DNA from 3 places in the Lysinibacillus capsici genome. Region 2 is predicted to be linked to each of the others. Evidence: riboswitches for the same ligand, from Rfam matches in the RefSeq annotation. Region 2 holds a riboswitch; each other region holds the start of a gene.

Region 1 (8,187 bases), 1.6 Mb from region 2:
AGAGGAGCTGTCCTTAGTACGAGAGGACCGGGATGGACACACCGCTGGTGTACCAGTTGTCTTGCCAAAGGCATCGCTGGGTAGCTATGTGTGGACGGGATAAGTGCTGAAAGCATCTAAGCATGAAGCCCCCCTCAAGATGAGATTTCCCATTACGCAAGTAAGTAAGATCCCTCAAAGACGATGAGGTAGATAGGTTCGAGGTGGAAGTGTGGTGACACATGGAGCTGACGAATACTAATCGATCGAGGACTTAACCAAAACGTTTGAAACATTCAATGTATCGTTTATCTAGTTTTGAAAGAATAAGTCTTTCAGCTGAATAAGTGAAGTGATGATGGCAAAGAGGTCACACCCGTTCCCATACCGAACACGGAAGTTAAGCTCTTTAGCGCCGATGGTAGTTGGGGGCTTCCCCCTGTGAGAGTAGGACGTCGCTTCGCTTATTTTTTGTGGAGGATTAGCTCAGCTGGGAGAGCATCTGCCTTACAAGCAGAGGGTCGGCGGTTCGAGCCCGTCATCCTCCACCATTTTGGTCCCGTGGTGTAGCGGTTAACATGCCTGCCTGTCACGCAGGAGATCGCCGGTTCGATCCCGGTCGGGACCGCCATTATTATTGCCGGTGTAGCTCAGTTGGTAGAGCAACTGACTTGTAATCAGTAGGTCGTGGGTTCGACTCCTATCGCCGGCACCATTCCCTTGGAGGGGTAGCGAAGTGGCTAAACGCGGCGGACTGTAAATCCGCTCCTTAGGGTTCGGCGGTTCGAATCCGTCCCCCTCCACCATTTTAGGGGCATAGTTCAACGGTAGAATAGAGGTCTCCAAAACCTTTGGTGTGGGTTCGATTCCTACTGCCCCTGCCAGGTATTGAGGTACTCGTTCATAATATAGCTAATATAATTTATATAGTGGCGATTGTGGCGAAGTGGTTAACGCATCGGATTGTGGTTCCGACATTCGTGGGTTCGATTCCCATCAGTCGCCCCATTTTAAAATTGGGGTATAGCCAAGCGGTAAGGCAACGGATTTTGATTCCGTCATGCCTAGGTTCGAATCCTAGTACCCCAGCCATTTTTAATTGCACGAGCCATTAGCTCAGTTGGTAGAGCATCTGACTTTTAATCAGAGGGTCGAAGGTTCGAGTCCTTCATGGCTCATCATTTTTTAATTAGCATGCGCCCGTAGCTCAATTGGATAGAGCGTCTGACTACGGATCAGAAGGTTATGGGTTCGACTCCTGTCGGGCGCGCCAATAAAATCATGTTTACGGAATGTAGCTCAGCTTGGTAGAGCACTTGGTTTGGGACCAAGGGGTCGTAGGTTCGAATCCTGTCATTCCGACCATCTTTCATGATAAATGGGGCCTTAGCTCAGCTGGGAGAGCGCCTGCCTTGCACGCAGGAGGTCAGCGGTTCGATCCCGCTAGGCTCCACCATTGTAATATTTTTGGAGGTATACCCAAGTCTGGCTGAAGGGATCGGTCTTGAAAACCGACAGGCGGGTAACACCGCGCGGGGGTTCGAATCCCTCTACCTCCTCCATTTTTCGGGTCAGTAGCTCAGTTGGTAGAGCATTAGATTGAAGCTCTAAGTGTCGGCGGTTCGATTCCGTCCTGACCCACCATTATTGCGGGTGTAGTTTAATGGTAAAACCTCAGCCTTCCAAGCTGATGTCGTGAGTTCGATTCTCATCACCCGCTCCAAAATGGGCCTATAGCTCAGCTGGTTAGAGCGCACGCCTGATAAGCGTGAGGTCGATGGTTCGAGTCCATTTAGGCCCATCATTATTCCGAAGTAGCTCAGTTGGTAGTAGCACCTGACTGTTAATCAGGTTGTCGCAGGTTCGAGTCCTGCCTTCGGAGCCACGGCCCGTTGGTCAAGTGGTTAAGACACCGCCCTTTCACGGCGGTAACACGGGTTCGAATCCCGTACGGGTCATCAAGCATGTAGCACAGATGTGTGTTACATGCTTTTTTCTATTCTCCTTTAAGATATTCTCCTTTTTCATGTTGTTGAGAAAAGATCACTAGCAGAAAAAGACACCTATTAGCAAGGTAAGAGGTTGATTTCCGTTCCGCCAGCTTCCTTTCCAGGGGGCGTCCGATGAGCCACTTCACTCATTTACGTTTGCTCCAGGGTCTCATCTGTGACGCTGGCTCCACTACAATCAACCATTCTGCAAAGTTTCTTTACTTTACTTTTTTCATAGTAGCATAGCGATCAAAAAGCCCATTATCTGTATGCTTAGAGGGGATAAGCTCTTATTTTCAATGTGGAGTAGGGAATCAGTTACAACAGCCATCCATAAGTGAATACCTTCAATTTATTTGTGGGATAAAAGAGGAAGACTACTTGATTGCCGGGGTTAGCCAGAAAGAGGCTAGCCGCACCGCGAAAGCCAAGCGTCAGCATGTAATTAGCCTAAAATGGAAAGACTTTTATCTTTCACAAAAATTCTATTGATGGCTTTGCTACAACACTATGAAGGTTACATGATTAATATAGACTTTTTACAATAGTTAGGATCCCTCTCCCTTACATTCTCTTAAGAAAGAGAGTCTATAGAGTAAATATGAACAAACTATTTCATATATAAAATATGTATGTTTTTTCAATTACTATTTTCATGGTGCTTGTTGTTTTGTTCCTCTAATATGAGGATAAGTGGAGGAATCGATATGAATATACAGGAGATACAGCAATTTTTAAGTCTATATCAGACAGAACAAAATGAATCAGAACTTTGGTTAAAGAATAGATTACAGGCAGTTAAGGATGCAGGTGAATATCACCCAACAACAGAGGAGCTAGTTTTTGGCGCACGGGTGGCATGGAGAAATAGCAATAAGTGTATTGGACGTCTGTTTTGGCAGTCACTGCATGTAGTAGATGCACGTGATGCTTTAGATGAAAAGGTTATTTTTCAAAAATTACTAGAACATATAGATTATGCGACAAATCATGGGAAAATCCGTCCAACTATAACAGTGTTTGCTTCAGATAGAGTACGGATTTGGAATCATCAACTAATTCGTTATGCTGGCTATGAAACGGAGGCAGGCATTATTGGTGATTCGCAGTCCATTAAATTTACAAAAGTGTGTGAGTCGTTAGGATGGAAAGGTAAAGGAACTGATTTTGATGTACTACCACTCGTTATCCAGGTGGATAATCGTGCTCCTCAAATGTTTGTAATTCCTGAAGAAAATATAGTAGAGGTCTCAATCCGTCATCCAGAGTCAATCGATGTGGAAAAATTAGGAATGAAGTGGTATGCCGTACCTATTATTTCGAGTATGCGTTTTCAAATGGCTGGAATTGATTTTCAAGCAGCTCCATTTAACGGCTGGTATATGGGAACAGAGATTGGTGCACGAAATTTAGCAGATCATGATCGTTATAATATGTTACCTGCAATTGCAGAGATTTTTAATCTTGATACAACCAAACAAGCGTCTCTTTGGCGTGATCGTGCTTTAGTAGAACTTAATATTGCTGTTCTTCACTCATTTAAAGAAGAGGGTGTGAGCATTGTTGATCATCATACAGCAGCTCAGCAGTTTAAATTGTTTGAGGAGGCAGAAAAATCAACAGGAAGAGAAGTTACTGGCAACTGGACATGGTTAATCCCACCACTTTCCCCTGCCACAACTCACATATTCCATAAACCCTATGTAAATATATATCATACACCAAATTATTTTTATCAAAAACCATGCTATTAGTGTAAAGGAATTGTTTACTTTCAACAATTTTGATGAGAGAGGGCGCTTACTATGTTAAATCAGCAAATTCCCAATATCCCATGGAGACAATTGACGACACCTTATGGTAGAGGTACAGCCATTCCTAAGCTGATAGAACAGGAGCAATACACACAACTAGCTGAATTAATTGAACATCAAGGTACACTGTGGCAGGTGACACCATGGGTTTTGCTTGTCCTGCTAAAAAAGCTTACTAGTAAAAAATTAGAGGTTGTCTCCTTACAAGAGGTACAGTTATATTTAGCTGTGGCACATGTTATTACCAAGGATTATCTCGACCCAGTCAATACTGTTAAAAATATGCAGGAGCTATTAGACGTCAGCTATTTGTGGATAGAAAATGAGGATAATGATGAGCAGGAGTGGGAGAAAGAAACGCCAAAGGGCTATGAGGAGCAAGCTTTTGTAGGCTATTACTTTTATAGTTATATGCTTTTACAAGAGGCTGTTCCTATTTTTTCTACTATAACAGCTCGTAATAATGAAGCTTCAGAATGCCTAGCTGAATTGCTAACATTACTCCAGCAACTCGACAATTAAGTAATGTGTAAACACTATATAGAAATAGAGCAGATGGAGGAAGCTGAACCACCTGCTTTATTTAATTTTAATGCACATATTCATCCTTAGAAGCTCTCATTGAGCAAAAGAAGAGTAACATTGCTACAACGACAAAGAGCCATCCCGCAATATTCCAGCCACCAAATAAATCATGCAAGTAGCCAAAAAGAATAGGACCAATTGCGGCAAATAAATAACCCAAAGATTGTGCAAAGCCTGATAAATCTGCTGCTTCAAATGCAGTACGAGTACGGAGAGTGAAGAACATCATTGCTAGGGCGAATGAAGAACCACCTGCTAACCCTAGAAGAACCATCCACAGGACCCCAAGACTTGTCCATTCCATGACAACTCCAACAAAGCCTACTAAATAGAAGGATGTAAACATCAATACAAGTGGGCGTTGAGAAGTCATTTTACCTGCAATAATAGGGACTGCCAAAGCCATTGGTACTTGTGAGAATTGCATGATTGAAAACATCCAGCCAGCATTATCAGGCGCTAAACCTTGAGCAATATAAATCTCAGGTATCCACGCTGCTGTTGTATAGAATAATAAAGACTGTAAACCCATTGCCCCTGTGACAGCCCAAGTAACAGGTGATTTCCATAAAGGTGTACTGGTCTTTTTAGATGTAGTAACTGGTTCTGGGTAATTTGACTTTAGTTGAGGTATCCAAATTAAGATTGTAATTAGAACGAGTATGAGTGCAATGGAAAGCGCACCTTGCCAGCCTAACGATGAATTAGCTATCGGATAGCTAATACCAGCTCCAAGGCCAGCAGTAAAATTCATGGACATGGTGAAAAAGGCCATTAATAAACCCACATGATAGGGAAATTTCAATTTTAATAATCCTGGAATTAGTACATTTCCAAAAGAAATGGCTACGCCAATTAACACAGTACCCAATAGAAGTAATTCTGTCGTACCAAGTGAACGTAGGACAATTCCTAAGGCCAAGAGAAAAGTTGATAAAAATAATGTTAGCTCAAGCCCTAGTTTGCGTGCTACAACTGGTGCAAATGGAGATATAATAGCAAAAGCCAGCAATGGAATCGTTGTTAGAAAGCCTGCCAATACATTAGATATTCCAAGATCTTCACGGATAAAGGATATAATTGGACCAACAACAGTTAGTGGCATTCGTAATGTAGAGGCTATAAAGATAACGCCAAAGACTAAAAGTAAGGTTGTTCCTGTCCAGCTAATTTTTTTACTTGGATAACTAGTGGTATGATCATTTGTAGTCAAAATAAATCCCCCCTAATAATAACCATTCTAATTGAACTACTATAACACTTTATCACACTATTAAAAATAGTAGAAGATTCATAAAATACGGAACATTTCTTGCAGTATTGAAATGTCTATGGTCTTATGTTAGTATAATAAACATCATAAATTTAATAATTATATGCCTCATGTTTGTATTGAGGTAGAGGTCGCGATATTTATAAGTATGCTAATTGAAATGACAAGCATTGATGAGATTAGCTGAAAGGAAATATTGCCGAAGTGTGAGGGGACTTGAAAACCTCATGCTGGGGCTGTCTCCGAAAGGAACAGAACTGTCACGTTTGTACAACGTGTTGAGCTATCATGTAGGGAAAACTGAGGATTAACGTAGCCATCACAGTGTATATGTGATGGCATTTTTTTGCCTCATAAATAGGAAGGAAGCTATATCGTGAGTGAAATAAAAGTAAATCAGCTCGGACATAAAGCGCCGAAGCTGAAAAAAGAATTAAAAAGCCGTCATATTACAATGATTTCTTTAGGCGGTACAATTGGTACGGGGCTATTCTTAGCTAGTGGAGGTGCTATTGCTCAGGCAGGGCCTGGGGGAGCATTGCTTGCCTATGCTTTAATCGGTATTATGGTGTATTTTTTAATGACAAGCTTAGGGGAAATGGCTGCCTATATGCCATCATCAGGTTCATTTAGTACATATGCAACCAAATTTGTAGATCCCGCTTTGGGCTTTGCATTAGGCTGGAACTACTGGTATAACTGGGCAATCACCATTGCTGCCGAAATTGCTGCTGTGTCATTAATTATGAAATATTGGTTCCCAGAAAGCTCATCAGCACTTTGGACAGTATTATTTATTGCTGTTGTATTGACGTTTAATTTACTATCCGTAAAAAGTTATGGTGAAAGTGAATATTGGTTTGCCATGATTAAAGTAGCAACGGTTATTGTTTTTATTATCATTAGCTTACTAATGATTTTTGGTATTTTAGGTGGGCAGGCTCCTGTAGGTTTTACTAATTTCTTTGTTAGTGATGGGCCATTCCATGGTGGCTTCCTTGCTACATTTGGTATTTTCCTAGCTGCAGGATTCTCATTCCAAGGGACAGAATTACTAGGAATTACAGCTGGTGAAACAGATAATCCTGGTAAAAATATTCCGAAGGCTGTTAAATCTGTATTTTGGCGTATTCTATTGTTTTATATTTTAGCGATTGGTGCAATCGGGATGTTGATTCCATTTACAGACGAACGTTTGTTATCAGAAGATATCGCAGTATCACCGTTTACACTAGTGTTTGACCGTCTAGGTATTGCCTTTGCTGCTTCTTTAATGAATGCCATTATTTTAACGGCTATGCTGTCAGCAGGAAATTCAGGACTATATGCATCTTCTCGTATGCTATGGCAATTAGCAGTGGATGGACATGCACCTAAATTTTTTGCAAAGCTAAGTCGTAGAGGTATTCCGATTTATGCACTTATGGCAACATTAGCTGTAGGCTGTTTAGCATTTTTGGCATCCTTCTTTGGCGATGGAGTGGTATATATCTGGCTATTAAATGCTTCTGGAATGTCTGGCTTTATTGCATGGCTAGGTATTGCGTTTAGTCATTATCGTTTCCGCCGAGCGTTTGATGCACAGGGCTTGGATCCAAAGTTATTACCTTATAAAGCCAAATTATATCCGTTTGGACCACTATTTGCTTTTACAGTTTGTATGATTGTAGTCATTGGACAAAATTACACAGCCTTTACAGGCGATAAGATTGATTGGTACGGTATGCTTGTTTCGTATATTGGGATTCCATTATTTTTAGCATTATGGTTGGGCTATAAAATAAAGCACAAAACAAAAATGCTTCCACTTAAAGATTGTGATTTAAAAGTTGAAGATTAAATAATAGAGCTGTTCTGTAAACCTAAGAGTGATGGTTTATGGGGCAGTTCTTTTTTCAATACTCATAAACAAAATCTCTCTAATCAAACATCATAAATATGGTAATGTAATATACATATGGAAATTGGGTTTGATAGGAGAGGTGCATGATAGTGCAAAAGCATATTTTACTTGTAGAAGACGATGAAGCCATTCGTGAAATGGTTGATAATTACTTAACGATGGAAGGTTTCAAAGTCACAACAGCGACTAATGGCGAAGAGGCATTACATAATTGTTTGCAAAATACCTTTGATTTGGTCATTTTAGATATTATGATTCCTAAATTAAATGGATTGGAAGTATTAAAGATTATTAGAGAGCAGGCAGCACTTCCTATCATTATTATGTCTGCAAAAGACAGTGATGTTGATAAAGCGTTGGGCTTAGGATTAGGGGCAGATGATTATATCGCTAAACCCTTTTCTATGCTGGAATTTTCAGCACGTGTAAAGGCTGTTATCAGAAGAGCGACGAAATACTCTAGTCAAGCTGAACAAAAGCAAGAGGTCCTCGAAATTGATAATTTAAAGATAGATATCGTTAATTTCTCAATAGCAAAGAGTGGACAAGAGATAAAGCTGACATCAAAGGAATTTTCCATTTTAAAATTGTTTGTGACAAATCGTCAAAGGGTTTTTACCAAAGAGCAAATTTATCAGATGA
Region 2 (8,187 bases):
CATACATGTCTGTTTCTGAAAATCGAACTCGTACCTCACTAAAAAATGAAAAACCCTTTTCCCACTCTTGAAAATTATCGATATAATTTGCCTTCATGATATACCATCCCCTGTCATGTAATTGCCCGTCTTTTATCAATCAACGGCAAACAAAATGAATACATATTCATTATAAAAGAAAATGCTATATTATCATAGAAAAAACGTAAATAAACAACTTGATAAATTTCATTTCTATAACTATAAAAAACTCCCTCACACGAAGTGTAAGGGAGTTCCGCTTGTCCGATATTAGTCTACGTAGTGGTCAGAACCGAAGAAGTTACGGAACATTTGCACTGTAGTTGCACGGTTTAATGAAGCGATGGAAGTTGTTAAAGGAATACCTTTTGGACATGCAGCAACACAGTTTTGAGAGTTACCACAGTTCGCAAGGCCACCGTCACCCATAATCGCATTTAAACGTTCATCTTTAATCATAGCACCAGTTGGGTGAGTGTTGAAAAGACGTACTTGTGATAATGGAGCTGGTCCAATGAATGAAGCCTTTTCAGACACGTTTGGACATGCTTCCATACATACACCACAAGTCATACATTTAGATAGTTCATAAGCCCATTGACGTTTACCTTCTGGCATACGTGGACCTTCACCTAAATCATACGTACCATCGATTGGTACCCATGCTTTAACTTTTTTAAGAGCGTTGAACATACGTTCACGGTCAACTTGTAAGTCACGAATAACAGGGAATGTTTTCATTGGCTCCAATTTAATCGGCTCTGTCAATTGGTCTACTAGTGTAGAACATGATTGACGTGGACGGCCATTGATCACCATTGAACATGCACCACAAACTTCTTCTAAACAGTTCATATCCCATGATACTGGTGATGTGTTTACACCATCTTCAGTAACAGGATTTTTTTGAATTTCCATTAAAATTGAAATTACGTTCATACCATGACGGTAAGGCACTTGGAATTTTTGCCAGTAGCTATTGCCGCCTTGTGTATCTTGACGTAAGATTTCCACTTTGACCATTCTTCCAGTATTAGCTGCGATTTGCATAACTTTTAGTCTCCTTTCGCAGAGTAGTCGCGTTTACGTGGTGGGATTAATGAAACGTCGACTTCTTGGTACGTGATGATTGGATTACCAGTAGCTGGGTCAAACTTCGCCATTGTTGTTTTTAAGAAGTTCTCATCATCACGGTTAGGGAAATCAGGTTTATAGTGTGCACCACGAGATTCATTACGTAATAGTGCACCTTTTGTCATTACTTTTGCAAGCACTAACATATTTTTAAGCTGACGTGTAAAGTGTGCGCCTTGATTGCTCCATTTTTGCGTATCATTGATGTTGATGTTGTTCCAACGCTCAGTAAGCTCATCAAGTTTTTTCAATGTATCTTCAAGCTGATCATTGTAACGTACTACAGTCATTGTAGCAGTCATCATTTCACCAAGCTCTTTATGCAGTAAGTAAGCGTTTTCTGTGCCTTCCATTTTCATGATAGCATCCCATTTCGCTTGTTCCTCTTTTACACGAGCATCGTAAATCTCTTGTGGAAGATCTTCAGCATGCTTTTTAAGGTGTTTTACATAGTCTACTGCGTTTGGTCCTGCAACCATACCACCGTAGATAGCAGATAATAATGAGTTTGCACCAAGACGGTTTGCACCATGTTGAGAGTAATCACATTCACCTGCTGCAAATAGACCAGGAATTTCAGTCATTTGATTGTAGTCAACCCATAATCCACCCATTGAATAGTGAACTGCTGGGAAAATTTTCATTGGTAATTTACGAGGGTCATCCCCTACGAATTTTTCGTAGATTTCGATGATACCACCAAGTTTAACGTCCAATTCATGTGGATCTTTATGTGAAAGATCTAGGTATACCATGTTTTCGCCATTGATACCAAGTTTTTGGTTTACACAAACGTCGAAAATTTCACGTGTCGCAATATCACGTGGTACTAAGTTACCATAAGCTGGGTATTTCTCTTCTAAGAAGTACCAAGGTTTACCGTCTTTATAAGTCCAAATACGACCACCTTCACCACGAGCTGATTCTGACATTAGACGGTTTTTGTCATCTCCAGGAATCGCTGTTGGGTGAATTTGAATGAATTCACCATTCGCATATGAAGCACCTTGTTGATAAACGATAGAAGCAGCAGAACCTGTGTTAATAACAGAGTTTGTTGTTTTACCGAAGATAATACCAGGGCCACCAGTCGCCATAATAACAGCGTCTGCACGGAATGATTTAATTTCTTCTGTACGCATATCTTGCGCTACGATACCACGACAAACGCCGTCTTCATCGATAATAACACCAAGGAATTCCCAGTGTTCATATTTATTTACTAAACCAGCTACTTCATGAGAACGAACTTGCTCATCTAGCGCATATAGTAATTGTTGACCAGTTGTTGCACCAGAGAAAGCTGTACGGTGCATTAAAGTACCACCAAAACGACGGAAATCTAAAAGCCCTTCTGGTGTACGGTTGAACATAACACCCATACGGTCCATTAAGTGGATAATGCCAGGTGCTGCATCACACATACCTTTAACTGGTGGTTGGTTCGCTAGGAAGTCCCCACCATATACTGTATCATCAAAGTGGATCCATGGAGAATCCCCTTCACCTTTAGTATTTACCGCACCATTAATTCCGCCTTGCGCACAAACAGAGTGTGAGCGTTTTACAGGAACTAATGAGAATAAATCAACTTCAGTACCAACTTCAGCTGCTTTAATCGTTGCCATCAGACCGGCAAGACCACCGCCGACAACAATTATTTTGCTTTTCGCCATGATTATTTCTCACTCCTCTTAAAAAATTGCAATGATTGCATGTGCTCTATCGTAGCTTCTATGGAATTATACAAAAGCTAAAATAGCAGCCACACCAACTACACTTAGAATTACGAAAAGAATGTTTGTTACGTAAGTAGCGATCTTTTGAGACTGAGGAGATTGTGTAATACCCCAGCTTACTAGGAATGCCCATAAACCGTTAGATAAGTGGAAAGTTGCTGATAAAATACCAACAATGTAGAATCCAAGCATGAATGGATTAGCAACAATATTCGCCATCATGTCGTAATCAACGTGTGTGCCAAGTGCTTTTTGAATACGAGTTTGGAAAATATGCCATGCAATGAATATCACTAAGAATACACCCGTAAAACGTTGTAAAGAGAACATCCAGTTACGGTATGTGCTGAAACGTCCTGTGTTTGGTGTAGCAGTGAATGCAATGTAGACACCATAGAATGCGTGGAACATTAATGGAATATAGATGACAATCCATTCAACTAGGATAAGGAATGGAATCTTTTCCATTACTGCGGTAGCATCATTGTAACTTTCTGCCCCGCCTGTTGCTGTAAAGTTAATGAACAGGTGCATCGTTAAAAACAGACCTACTGGAATGATCCCAAGTAGAGAATGTAAGCGACGCCATAAAAACTCTCGATCTTTCGACAAGACTGTTACCCCCCTTAGTACTTAAAATAGCACAACAAAAGAAGTCATCATTTTGTAAATGATACTTCATTGACTGTGTATTTCATCATGGTACAATATTATGACATGTTTATTGTACTCTCAAGAGCTACGAGCGTCAAGGCAACTCGGAGTTTTTCATAGAGCTTATTAAAGAACTAATCTAGTACATGATGCGTCGTTTTTTCTCGAAAAATCTATCATTACTTTATTACCGTTAAATTTTAAGAAAATTCTAAGAAAGAAGGATAACAATGTTAAACACTCCATCTCCTACAATCTCATCATTTGGCTATGAGATCATTCGTGATCATATTCTATCTTCTATACTCGGTAAACATGAAGATGACGTCCTTTATTGGGCAGGTAAAGAGCTTGCTCGCAAGTTCCCATGTAAAAGTCAAGATGAACTTATCGCATTTTTCGCAGATGCCTGCTGGGGTACATTAGAACTCATAAAGGAATCAAAAGATGGACGTATTTTCCAGTTGACAAATGACCCTGAAATTCTGCAAATAAAGCAGCGTAGCTTTAAACTTGAAGCAGGATTTATAGCAGAGCAAATTCAACTAGCTAAAGGCTACCTGACAGAATGCTATAGTGAAAAACGGGAAAAGCAACAATACGTCATGTTTACAGTCAAATGGGACGTTAAAGAACGTATTATGAATACCATTCCCTCAGAATAATTAAAAAGGATTGTCTCCCATTAAAGAATGGGATGACAATCCTTCTTTTTTCTTCCTTTTATTTCGGTCAATTACATAAAATGCTGTTTCTTCTATTATTATATGTAAAGTGCTTGCTCTAAATTAAATTCATCATGGAGAGCATTAGCTGCTTGGATCATATCATCCTGTGGTACAACAACGGACACTTTTATTTCAGAAGTACTAACCATTTTTACAGGGATATTTTCACGACGTAACCGATCAAACATACGAGCGGCAACGCCTGGATTGGAAGCCATGCCTGAACCAATAATAGAAACTTTTGCTAGTCCAATTTCGAAGTCGGCAAAACTAAATCCGAGTGATAATTTACTATCCTCTAAAACACGTAATGCTTCCGCAAATTCCTCTTTTAAAATGGAAAACGATACAGTTGGCTTCAACCCATCAATAATGGCTTGGACAATAATATCAACATTAATACGGTTCTCTGCAAGCACCGTAAATATATCTGCTAATGAAGCATTCGAAAAAGCATCATACCCTACTGTTAAACGAATAATATCTGATTCAAATGCAACACCACGAACGACTAAATTTTTTTCCATTTCCACTTCCTCCTTCAATAAAGTGCCTACTGATTCTATTAAACTGGAGCGTATAATAACAGGCATTTGAAATTTTTTCGCTAACTCCACCGCACGAGGATGTATGATATGAGACCCTAAATTCGATAACTCCAACATTTCATCATAGGAAATTTCTTGTAGCTTTTGGGCATTTGTAACATACCGTGGATCTGCTGTATAAACACCATCCACATTTGTATACATATCTACTCTCTCCGCTTCCAATGCTATGGCAAGTGCAACAGCAGCTGTTTCAGCTCCACCTTTCCCAAGCATGGTGATATTGTGCTCTTCGTCAATCCCTTGTTCTCCAGCAATAACCACAATTTGTCCCTGTGCAAAGTGTTCTTCCATTCGATTAATATCTATATAGTCGATACGAGCATGCCGATACATACCATCCGTATGTATACCAGCTTGCCATCCAGTTAGAGACACCGCCTCATAGCCTGCTTCCTGCAAGGCGATGGCAAATAAAGCACTTGATAATTGAGAGCCAGTTGACAACACTGCATCTAATTCTCTTTTCGACACATCGTCAGTTAGTTGGTGTACCATCAATTTCATCTCTTTCGCAGTGTGTCCCATTGCTGCAACGACCACTACTACATCCAATCCTTTGTCCTTTTCAGCAATCGCTTTCCTAGCAGCCTCTTGGATTTGTTCAGTAGAAGCTAATGCAGCTCCCCCAAACTTCATCACGATTTTAGCCATTTCTTTCGTTCTCCCTTCCAGTTCATGTATTTTACCAAATTACAGGGGGGTAAAACTGTTTCTAGAAAACTAAAAGGCAGCCTCCACATAACGTGAAAGCTGCCCATAACATGTACAATAATCGTAACTTGCGCATGTGTGATAGCTCTCCGAAACGTTTAGAATCGACAGTCTTACATTTCTTAAATGCAAAACCAGTACAACATAGGAACAACAATACTGTACTTCGGCAAGCTCCCCTTTCACACAATATCTCTGGACTTGTCCATCCTCCATCGTGTTACTCTTGAATCTTGCACCTCTATCATCACTTTAAAGTGAATGTATTCAATTCATTAAGCCTTAGCGTAAACAAACTAGTCACACAGTTGGCTCTCCATAACATTGAAAACAATGTTATTTATAACCATAGCATATGCCTATTCCTTTGACAATGATTGTTGCTGAAAATAGCTAAAAATTTGGCTTGCTAAATTAGCGGGCATCCCAGCCTCCTGTAATGCTAGCTCGCTCGCCTCTCGAATTTTTTTGACTGAACCGAAATGTTTAAGCAGCTGTTGCTTTCGTTTTGGTCCTACCCCTTCAATTTGATCTAATACAGATTGAATGGCATGTTTCTCATGCTGTTGACGCAAGAAGGTAATAGCAAAGCGATGGACTTCGTCTTGAATTCGTTGTAATAAATAAAAGCCATCACTTGTACGTTTTAAGCTAATCACTTCTGGTGGATCACCAAACAATAGCTGAGATGTATTATGCTTATCATCTTTGGCTAAACCAGCAATCGGTATAACAAGACCAAGCTCATCTTCTAGTACTTCACGGGCTACTTCCATTTGTCCCTTACCACCATCAATTAAGACTAAATCTGGTAATGGTAGACCTTCCTTTAAAACACGAATATAGCGACGACGTATAACCTCCTGCATTGCACCGTAATCATCATGTTTGGCTGCTGTACGCGTTTTATATTTTCGGTACTCCTTTTTCGCAGGCTTCCCATCAATGAAAACAACCATAGCAGACACTGCATCCGTTCCATGCATATGACTATTATCAAAAGCTTCAATTCGTAAAGGTGCACTAATACCCATTGCTTCACCAAGTGCCTCACAAGCACCAATCGTACGTTCTTCCTGACGCTCTATTAGCTGGAATTTAGCTGCCACAGCAATTTCAGCATTTTTGGTAGCTAATTCAACCAATTCCTTCTTTTGACCTCTTTTCGGTGTGAGCACTTTAATTTCTAATAATTCTGTTAAGATAGCTGCATCAATGGCTTGTGGAATAAAAATTTCTTTTGGCTTAATATGCTCTGGCTTTTCATAAAAGCGCCCAACAAATGTTAAAAATTCTTCCTCTGCATCTTGATAGATCGGGAAAATTGAGACATCACGCTCAATCAGCTTTCCTTGGCGCACAAAGAAAACCTGAACACACATCCATCCTTTTTCAACAGCATAGCCAAAAACATCTCGATTTGTTGTATCACTTGAAACTATTTTTTGCTTCTGCATAACCGTATCAATATGGGCAATTTGGTCTCGGAATTCCTTCGCTCGTTCAAATTCTAGGTTTTCTGCAGCTGCTAGCATTTTAACTTCAAGCTCTTTTTTGACTGTCTCCACACCACCATTTAAAAACTTCGTCATATCCTCAATCATTTCTTGATAAACCTGACCATCAATTTCCTTCACACAAGGTGCTAAGCATTGACCCATGTGATAGTACAAGCAAGCCTTGGAAGGTAATTGAACACATTTGCGCAGCGGATACAATCGATCCAATAGCTTTTTCGTTTCACTTGCTGCATAGGCATTCGGATAAGGGCCAAAATATTTAGCCTTATCCTTTTTTACCTTCCTTGTCGTAATCAGACGAGGATGTTTTTCATTCGTAATTTTTAAATATGGATAGGTCTTATCATCCGTTAACATGACATTATATTTTGGATCATGTAATTTGATGAGATTCAGCTCTAAAATAAGTGCTTCAATATTTGATGACGTCACAATATACTCAAAATCTTCTATTTCACCTACAAGCCTTTGCGTTTTCCCTTCATGTGTTCCAGTAAAATATGATCGTACACGGTTTTTCAGAACTTTTGCTTTACCGACATAAATGATAGTCCCTTGTCGATCCTTCATCAAATAGCAGCCAGGTTGATCTGGTAAAATATCCAGTTTCCGCTTTATTAAATCGTTCATTACCTACCTGCCCCCCCTAAGTAAAAATTCCCCTCATTAGAATAATGTTAGTTATTTTCTTTATTATATAACGAAAAAAAGCCGAACACATCAATTGATGGTTCGGCTTTGTGAACTTCATTCATTACGCATGTTTTGCGATAAATGCTTCTAAAGCTTCTTTTGGTTGGAAGCCTACTGTTTTGTCAACTAATTCTCCATCTTTAAATAATAGTAAAGATGGGATTGACATAATTTGATACTGAGCTGCAGTACCTTGATTATTGTCAACGTCAACTTTTACAATTTTAGCCGCACTACCTGCTGCGTCCATTTCTTCAAGAACTGGCCCAATCATTTTACATGGTCCGCACCAAGCAGCCCAAAAGTCTACTAGTACTAACCCTTCTTTAATATCATCCTGGAACGTAGCATCTGTTGCATGTACAATTGCCATTTG
Region 3 (8,187 bases), 1.0 Mb from region 2:
TATTATTAAAGAAGCAACCGTTGAAGCAAAAGATTCGTTACCATTATTAAATGCCATTGTTCAAGCGATTGAGAGTATTAATTTAGATGTGATAAATACGGCTGCCATTTCCCAGGAACAAGCAGCCGCAATTGATGAAGTTTCAGCAAGAATGATCGAAATTTCAAGCTTGCAGGAAGATATTCGTGATTATAGTCATAATACATCCAGTGATATTCATTTATTAGGGAAAGAAATTAACCGTTTCCGTAATGATCTTATTGCTAACAATAATGTACAGCTTTCATCTATTGCCCAACTACAATTATCGAAGGCGGATCATATTTTATGGAAATGGCGCATTTATAATATGTTCCTTGGCCTAGAAAACGTTGATCCAAGTGATGTTTCTTCTCACAGAGACTGTCGACTTGGCAAATGGTACACAGCGCCTCGCACAGTCGAACGTTTCGGTCATTTACAGGACTATCATGAATTAGATAGCTATCATTTACGCGTCCATGAATCAGCGAAGCTTGCGGCTGAAGCCCATAAAGCGGGGCATATCGAGCAAGCTGATGTTCATCTAAAAGAAGTCGATGAGGCATCTAAGCATGTACTCTATCACATTAATAACTTAATTACCTATTTAGAAAAAGAACGTGTCATGCAATAAAAGGAGAGGATCGCCCCTCTCCTCCATTAAGTAGGAGGTATTCCCTTGAACAAACGAGCAAGTATAAAATTTTTTGGTGATGTCTACGGCACAGGCTACCGATTCTTCATCAAGCAAAAAGCTATCGAATTAGGGTTAAAAGGATACTGTCGATTGAATGACACAGAGCAAATTGAAGTGGAAGTGGAGGGCTCAGAAAAGGCACTCAATGAATTTCTCCTTTTTGTCCTAAAAGGCGTGAGTCCCCAAGCCGATTCCAATTCATTTTCTTTAGAATTATACGATGATTTAAAAGGCTATATACGTATGGAGTCAGACATTGTTTAATGTCTGACTTTTTTGTAGTGTTGTTTTTATGATAAAATTATCGAAAAATATATTGGAGTGATAATAATGAAATTTACTTGTCCTTGTTGCGGATATAAGACATTGAATGGAAAACCACCAGGTACATACGAAATATGTGAAATTTGTTTTTGGGAAGATGACAGCGTTCAATTTTATGATAATGACTTTGTAGGTGGAGCTAATACATCCTCTTTAAGGCAAGCACAGAAAAATTTCATTATAATTGGTGCGTGCGAAGAAAGATGTATTGCGTTTGTAAGAAAACCAAACGAAAAAGACGAAAAAGATTCAAACTGGAAGCCATTTGTCTAGAGATCAGTCAACACTGGAAAATGATTACTTCTCTACTTTTTAATGAAATCAAAAAAGTTATGCTCTTAAGAACATGACTTATCATCATTTTTTGATTTTTATCTTTTGAATGGCAGCCACTAATATTGATTCATCCGTGATTTTCACATATTGATTTTTAGATTCCTTCATATAACCTTCTTTGCTTAAATAGGCTTTTAATTTTGATTTTTTCTCAAAGGCTTTTTCTTTCACTTTCTGTTCACTTACTGGTTCATCGGTATTTTTTGTAATAGACACCAGAAAAATTTTCGTCATCCTATATCCCCCTTTGTATCAGTTACGAATTCATTTGGAAAAAGTTTCATACAAGACTCATTCATTCTGGATGAAGATGCTCTTCTTAGAGAATAAACCGCTCCTTTTCGAGTTGGAGCCGCTCATGGACCTCACTTATCCGCTCGCTCTGAGGCAGAAGCCGCTCTTGAATCAAATTATGCTCCTCTATTCAGAGATCAAGATGCAAAAAATCGCTCATTTCGATGTCAAAATGGCTCCTTAGGATTACAAAACCGACTTATTCATCGAAACAACTCACTTATTCTATGTATTATCATTGAGAAAGTTCACAAATAGCAGTAAAATTTATGTAAGGGATTAATTTTCAATGAAACTTTATGTCGATTATTTCGTATAAGAAGATAGACATATTGAAAAGCAAGGAGGATGAAACAATGCTTAGTGTCGGACAGTTTTTCTCTAGACATAGTGCCAGCTTTCTTATTTCGCTCACAACTGTTTCTATCGCAGCCATTGCGGCAAATCCTGGATTCTTCCTTGGTGGTTTACTGTTTGCGGGTTCCTATGCGACGAGTACAGCGTTGCTGAAACATAGACAAAAAAAGAAAGTCATGCAAATAGCAGGCATCACAAAAGAAGAGTTCAAACACATTGAAACACAAGTATTAACAGCCAATAAGCATATTCAAACATTGAGTCAAAACTATTTACGTGTACGTTCTGTTTCTGCTTTTAAACAACTACTTGAAATGACGCGTATCTCTAAAAATATCGTCAAGATCGTCAAGACAGACCCACGTAAATTTTATAATGTGGAACCATTTTTCTATGCGCACTTACCTTCTGCTGTGGAATTAACGGATAAATATACGATGCTTTCCAAGCAGCCTGTGAAGGATAAGGAAATTCAATTAACTTTATCCAAAACACGCGAAACCTTAACTGATTTGAATGACACAATTCAAATTGATTTAAAGGATGCGCTTGCAAATGATATCGATCATCTGCAAATGGAGATTGAATTCGCAAATCGTTCCAATCTTAGACGTAGAGAACAATTGGACTGGCGAGGCGATGATAAATGACAGCAAACGAACACGCATTTCAATTAAATACCATACCAGGGCTTTCTCCACTAGTCCAATCCTATTTAGAAACAACTCCACAAAACGAGGCGATGGCGACTTATGAAACGCTATCGCCTCTTGCACAAAGTCGTGCATTACTGTATGCCAGTCAAATCGATTTGACTGATTTTGAATCATTGCTGTCCCTTGGGCAAGATTCACAGCGAGCTCTGTCTCAATTTGCCGACCGTATGCTTGCTCAAGTAAAGCAAAAAGATGTCACTAAAATTGGTCAAATGCTGGATTCTTTAATGCAGACGTTAGATCGAGTAGATCCGACTGCTTTGGAACCTAAGAAGCAAACCTTTTTCAAAAAAATCTTTGGCAAAACCGAGCCTAATGTGAAGCAAACACTCACAGAATTTGAGCGTATTAGTATACAGGTGGAACGTATTGGTGTACAGCTGGAGCGTGCACAGCTCCAGCTGATCAAAGATGTCGAAAACTTAGAGGCGCTTTATGCCCATAATCGGGGATTTTTTGAGGAATTGGCAACAGCCATTGCCGCAGGACAAATGAAAAAGCAGCAAGCCATTGAGGTAGAACTACCTGCACAAATAACGAGTGTCCAAGCAACCAAACAGCCACTTGCAATTCAGCAATTAAATGACTTTGCTGCTCAAATCGAAAGACTGGATCAACGTATTTATGATTTACAAGTATCACAGCAAGTCGCCCTGCAAACAGCTCCTCAAATCCGTATGATTCAACAGGCCAATCAAACCTTAGCTGAAAAAATTGAGTTTTCTATCGTTACCTTGATTCCGCTCTGGAAAAACCAACTGGCGATGATGTTGTCGATGCATATGGATCATCATTATGCACGTTTAGAGGAGCGATTATCAAGGGCTCATGATCGCTTCTCAAGTCCCACGTTTGAACAGCAAGTTTCGAAGTTTAAAGAAACACAGCAAGAACTGCAAACAGCAATTAAAGATGTTTTTGCCCTGCATACCGCAACTGAACAAGAGAAACAGCAGCTACAGGATGTGGCGGGTGCTAGCAGCTATCAGCGAGATTAACAAAAAAATGGGTGGCTCAGCAAATGTTCTGAACCACCCTGTTTGTTTTTATTCAAAATAATCTTTATAGTAGCCACCGACATTACCTGTGTTGTCGATGATAAAAACGAACTCGTCTGTTTCATTTTTCACTTCATAACCTTTTCCTACTGTTAATACGTTTGATACTAAGTATTTCGATGCATTTGTATGTTTGCAAGTAACCGTTCATAATGTTGGCGCATCTTTCCATTTTAAATGTAACATATTCTCTCTACCTCTCTTTACTAGCAAAAGCTAATGTCTATTGCTTATTTTATAATATTTTTGGTCTTTTGTGGAGAAAAAAGAAATACTATACCTATTCTATCCAAAAAAATGAATATTTGAGGTGTTATGATGAGTTTTGGTGGTGTTCCGCAATGGTTTTTTATCATTGCTGTAGCATTCGCAATCTGCTTTGTACTTTATGCAGAATGGAATTCTAGAAAATAAGTGAGTCCAACAGGTTGGACTCACTTTTTTGTGCTTATTTTAATGTACGCTTTAAAAATTCCTTCGTACGTTCATGTTGCGGATTGACTAATACTTGTGCTGGAGGGCCTTCCTCCACAATTACACCCTTATCCATAAAGACAACTCGATCTGCTACTTCTTTGGCAAATTCCATCTCATGTGTCACGATGAGCATCGTATTGCCCTCGTTTGCTAGCTGACGCATTACCTTTAACACCTCACCCACCATTTCTGGGTCTAATGCGGATGTTGGCTCATCGAATAGCATAACATCAGGATTCATTGATAAGGCACGAGCGATGGCCACGCGCTGCTTTTGTCCACCTGAGAGTTGACGAGGCTTGGCATTCACATATTGATCCATGCCAACGATTTTCAAGTATTTAAGCGCCGTTTCTTCTGCTTCTTTTTTCGAACGTTTTAACACTTTGATTTGGCCCACTGTGCAATTACTTATGACATTGTGGTTGTTAAATAAATTGAACTGCTGGAACACCATCCCTAAATGTGTACGATATTCTTGAATATTGTGCTTTTCATCTAGGATGTCTTCCCCTTTATAAATAATTTGACCGCCACTTGGCGTTTCTAATAAATTTATGCAACGAAGCAATGTGGATTTACCAGAGCCAGAGGAGCCAATTAAACAAACTACCTCTCCTTTTTCCACTTGGAAATTCACATCTTTTAACACTTGGTTACGTCCAAATGATTTACTTAAATGTTCGATTTTAATGACTGCCATTTGTGCGTCCCCCTATACAGCTTCTTTTTGTTCTTTTTGATAGGCATCAGGACCATCTAGACGTTTTTCAACATAAAGAAGGATGCGAGATGCGGTAAATGTCATGATGAAATAAAGAACACATGCAACGAAGAATGATTCGAAATAACGGAAGTTGTTACCCGAAATTGATTTTGTTTGGAAAAATAATTCCGTTACCCCAATGACATTTAATACGGCTGTATCTTTAATATTCATGATTAATTGGTTACCTGTAGCTGGTAAAACATTACGTGCTACTTGTGGTAAGACTACATGAAGCATAATTTGGAAGTGATTCATGCCAATTGCTGATGCTGCCTCGTATTGACCATTATCAATTGATACAATACCGCCACGAACAATTTCTGCCATATAGGCCCCTGTATTGAGGGAAACGACTAAAATACCTGCTGTAATAAAGTGCATATCGATACCGAATGCGATATCTAATCCGTAGTAGACAACCATAGCTTGTACAATCATTGGTGTACCACGGAAAAATTCAACATAGCATGTTAGTATAAAATTAATGAGCTTTAAGCTATAAAATTTCACACCTTTTTTACGAACTGGAATCGTATGCATAATTCCGATGAAAAATCCGATAAATGCACCAATAATTGTACTAATACTCGAAATCAGTAACGTATAATACGCACCTCGTAAAAACATTTGCCAGTTGTTTTCAATAATTGAAAGTATCCATTCAAGACTCATGATGTTCCTCCTAACAATGTCATCTTGCTCGTTTATTTCTTTTGTGTCCTAGCTCTTTCTACCATTCTATGATTTGTCACGCTAGGACATTATCATTATGTAGAGAGGTTCTCATTTTGATAATGATGAAATGATCATGCACGGACTAATTGCTAGTCCGTGCCATGTCATTATTGTGCTGCGGGCTGTTGAGAAATAGCTTCTTCCATAATGGCTTGACGATCATCTTCTGAAATGCCTTTTAGGATTTCATTGATTTTTTCACGATTTGCGTCATCTTTACGTAAGCCTACAGCAATTGAAGTATTTGATAGGTCTGTATCAAAGCCTTCTTCAAATGCTACATATGTGAATTTATCGTTGGCTGCAGAAGCGGAAATGCCCTCTGGACGTTCAGCTACATAGCCATCAATTTTACCTGCTTCTAACGCTACACGCATTGCTGGGAAGCTCTCCATTGCTGTTTGCTTTTCTACGCCTTTAATTTGATCGATAACTGTATAGTTTGATGTATTTAATTGTGATGTAATTTTAGCACCTGAGAAGTCTTGAATCGATTTTGCGCCTTCATATTTGCTACCTTTTTTAATAACCATAACAAAATCAGAAGTATAATAGTTTTCTGTAAAATCAATTGTTTTCTTACGTTCTTCTGTTGGTGACATACCTGCAATAATTGCATCAATTTTGTTCGATTGTAGCGCTGGAACTAATCCGTCCCACTCCATTTTAACAATGACTAACTCTTTGCCTAAACCTTCAGCGATTTTCTTTGCCATTTGTACATCATAGCCACCTGCATATTCTGCATTATCCGCAATTTTCACTGCGCCATTCGCATCGTCTTGCTGTGTCCAGTTGAACGGTGGGTAGCCAGCCTCCATGCCAATTCGGAATTCACCGCCGCCTTCTTCTTTGTCAGTTCCAGCATCACTTGAACCGCCCTCTTTTTTGTCGCTTGTGCCACATGCAGCTAGCACAATTGCCGTCATGATAGAGATCATTACTAACAACCATTTTCTTTTCATGAAAAACTCCCCTTTTCTGTAAAAAAATAAGACAACTGTACTAAAAAAGACCTAAGTTTATTGAACTTAGGTCTTACCTTTTATGACAGTTGCCCAAATCCTCACTATAATTTCCATGTTTCCGAGATAGCACAACCTAGTAAATCTGGAAATCCATTTACTAGGACAGTCCTGCACTTATTCACTGCAGACCCAGTATAAAAGTACGAGCTCCTTTTATACTTCGGCGATATTTCCTTCTTCATTGCGTCTTCGCTTGCTTTTACTCAACAATGAACTAATAAATACCGCGCCTCTACCTCACTGGTAACAATTCGTGAGGTTTGTTTATTTAATTGATATTTAGATACTACTATAAAACTAATATGTTCGTCAAGACGATTTTAACATTTTTCTGACTAATGACAATATTAGGATATTGTGCGTTCTGCTTCCACTTTAAATCGTTGAACTTTTGTTGATATTTCTGAAAATTACAACAAATATTTATTATAGAGTATGTTCTCTATGTGAGAAAAGTCGCGTTTTTTCTTTCTTTGCTCCTCTAAACGATATAACATTCGTACTCATTCAAGCATAGAATCGGTCAATACTCTTTGTCATACAAAAACCCTGCTGAACATTGTTCGCAGGGTTTAATGGCATTATGAATTTAATAATAAATCTTCAGGATTTTCGATTAATTCTTTAACTGTTTTTAAGAATCCTACAGAATCTTTACCATCGATGATACGGTGATCGTATGAAAGTGCTACATACATCATTGGACGGATTTGAACTTCACCATTTACTGCAACTGGACGGTTTACAATTGAGTGCATACCTAAAATACCAGCTTGCGTACCGTTCATAATTGGTGTTGACATTAATGAACCGAATACACCACCATTTGTGATTGTGAAGGATCCACCAGCCATGTCATTTAAGCCTAATTTTTTATCACGAGCTTTTGTCGCTAAGTTAGCGATATCTTTTTCGATTTCTGCAAAGTTTTTACTATTTGCATCGCGTACAACTGGTACGACTAAACCTTCTTCAGTTGATACAGCAATACCGATATCAAAGAAGTTATTTAAATGAATTTCATTGCCAGAGATTTGAGCGTTTACGTATGGGTATTTTTTCAGTGCTGCAACAACAGCTTTAGTGAAGAATGACATGAAACCAAGTTTGATGTCGTTTGCTTTTACAAACTCTTCTTGTTTACGTTTACGAAGTGCCATGATGTTTGTCATGTCAATTTCGTTGAATGTTGTTAACATTGCTGTTGATTGTTTAACTTCTAATAAACGTTTTGCAATTGTTTGGCGACGACGGCTCATTTTTTCAATTGTTACACGGTCAGAATTAGCTGCTGGTGTAAATACTACTGGGCCACCTGAAGTTGCTACGGATGTAGGTGCTGCTGGCGTTACAGCTGGTGCTGTACCGTGAGCTG

What was found. Region 2 has a riboswitch for lysine ahead of LCP48_RS16855 (aspartate kinase). Riboswitches for the same ligand answer to the same signal wherever they lie in the genome.
Positions count from the first base shown of each region.
Region 1: another riboswitch for lysine. It lies ahead of LCP48_RS01730 (amino acid permease); the one in region 2 lies ahead of LCP48_RS16855 (aspartate kinase).
Region 3: another riboswitch for lysine. It lies ahead of LCP48_RS11660 (transporter substrate-binding domain-containing protein); the one in region 2 lies ahead of LCP48_RS16855 (aspartate kinase).

Region 1 is NZ_CP084108.1:339,231-347,417, forward strand. It holds rRNA gene LCP48_RS01620 (23S ribosomal RNA) at 1-261, shown strand, start outside; rRNA gene rrf (5S ribosomal RNA) at 328-443, shown strand; tRNA gene LCP48_RS01630 (tRNA-Val) at 455-530, shown strand; tRNA gene LCP48_RS01635 (tRNA-Asp) at 535-610, shown strand; tRNA gene LCP48_RS01640 (tRNA-Thr) at 619-694, shown strand; tRNA gene LCP48_RS01645 (tRNA-Tyr) at 702-785, shown strand; tRNA gene LCP48_RS01650 (tRNA-Trp) at 790-863, shown strand; tRNA gene LCP48_RS01655 (tRNA-His) at 912-987, shown strand; tRNA gene LCP48_RS01660 (tRNA-Gln) at 997-1,071, shown strand; tRNA gene LCP48_RS01665 (tRNA-Lys) at 1,085-1,157, shown strand; tRNA gene LCP48_RS01670 (tRNA-Arg) at 1,176-1,252, shown strand; tRNA gene LCP48_RS01675 (tRNA-Pro) at 1,268-1,344, shown strand; tRNA gene LCP48_RS01680 (tRNA-Ala) at 1,360-1,435, shown strand; tRNA gene LCP48_RS01685 (tRNA-Ser) at 1,449-1,541, shown strand; tRNA gene LCP48_RS01690 (tRNA-Phe) at 1,548-1,623, shown strand; tRNA gene LCP48_RS01695 (tRNA-Gly) at 1,629-1,702, shown strand; tRNA gene LCP48_RS01700 (tRNA-Ile) at 1,707-1,780, shown strand; tRNA gene LCP48_RS01705 (tRNA-Asn) at 1,788-1,864, shown strand; tRNA gene LCP48_RS01710 (tRNA-Glu) at 1,866-1,937, shown strand; gene LCP48_RS01715 (nitric oxide synthase oxygenase) at 2,678-3,724, shown strand; gene LCP48_RS01720 (hypothetical protein) at 3,776-4,306, shown strand; gene LCP48_RS01725 (CynX/NimT family MFS transporter) at 4,374-5,582, opposite strand; lysine riboswitch at 5,760-5,936, shown strand; gene LCP48_RS01730 (amino acid permease) at 6,019-7,482, shown strand; gene LCP48_RS01735 (response regulator transcription factor) at 7,635-8,187, shown strand, end outside.
Region 2 is NZ_CP084108.1:3,414,496-3,422,682, forward strand. It holds gene LCP48_RS16830 (acyl-CoA thioesterase) at 1-97, opposite strand, end outside; gene sdhB (succinate dehydrogenase iron-sulfur subunit) at 292-1,071, opposite strand; gene sdhA (succinate dehydrogenase flavoprotein subunit) at 1,077-2,831, opposite strand; gene LCP48_RS16845 (succinate dehydrogenase cytochrome b558 subunit) at 2,898-3,506, opposite strand; gene LCP48_RS16850 (YslB family protein) at 3,779-4,213, shown strand; gene LCP48_RS16855 (aspartate kinase) at 4,312-5,538, opposite strand; lysine riboswitch at 5,673-5,850, opposite strand; gene uvrC (excinuclease ABC subunit UvrC) at 5,958-7,748, opposite strand; gene trxA (thioredoxin) at 7,873-8,184, opposite strand.
Region 3 is NZ_CP084108.1:2,374,566-2,382,752, reverse strand. It holds gene LCP48_RS11705 (globin-coupled sensor protein) at 1-655, shown strand, start outside; gene LCP48_RS11700 (acylphosphatase) at 701-982, shown strand; gene LCP48_RS11695 (CPCC family cysteine-rich protein) at 1,049-1,315, shown strand; gene LCP48_RS11690 (hypothetical protein) at 1,400-1,612, opposite strand; gene LCP48_RS11685 (5-bromo-4-chloroindolyl phosphate hydrolysis family protein) at 2,029-2,679, shown strand; gene LCP48_RS11680 (toxic anion resistance protein) at 2,676-3,743, shown strand; partial or broken gene LCP48_RS11675 (DUF6501 family protein) at 3,792-3,989, opposite strand; gene LCP48_RS11670 (amino acid ABC transporter ATP-binding protein) at 4,252-4,983, opposite strand; gene LCP48_RS11665 (amino acid ABC transporter permease) at 4,996-5,721, opposite strand; gene LCP48_RS11660 (transporter substrate-binding domain-containing protein) at 5,892-6,749, opposite strand; lysine riboswitch at 6,869-7,055, opposite strand; gene odhB (2-oxoglutarate dehydrogenase complex dihydrolipoyllysine-residue succinyltransferase) at 7,394-8,187, opposite strand, start outside.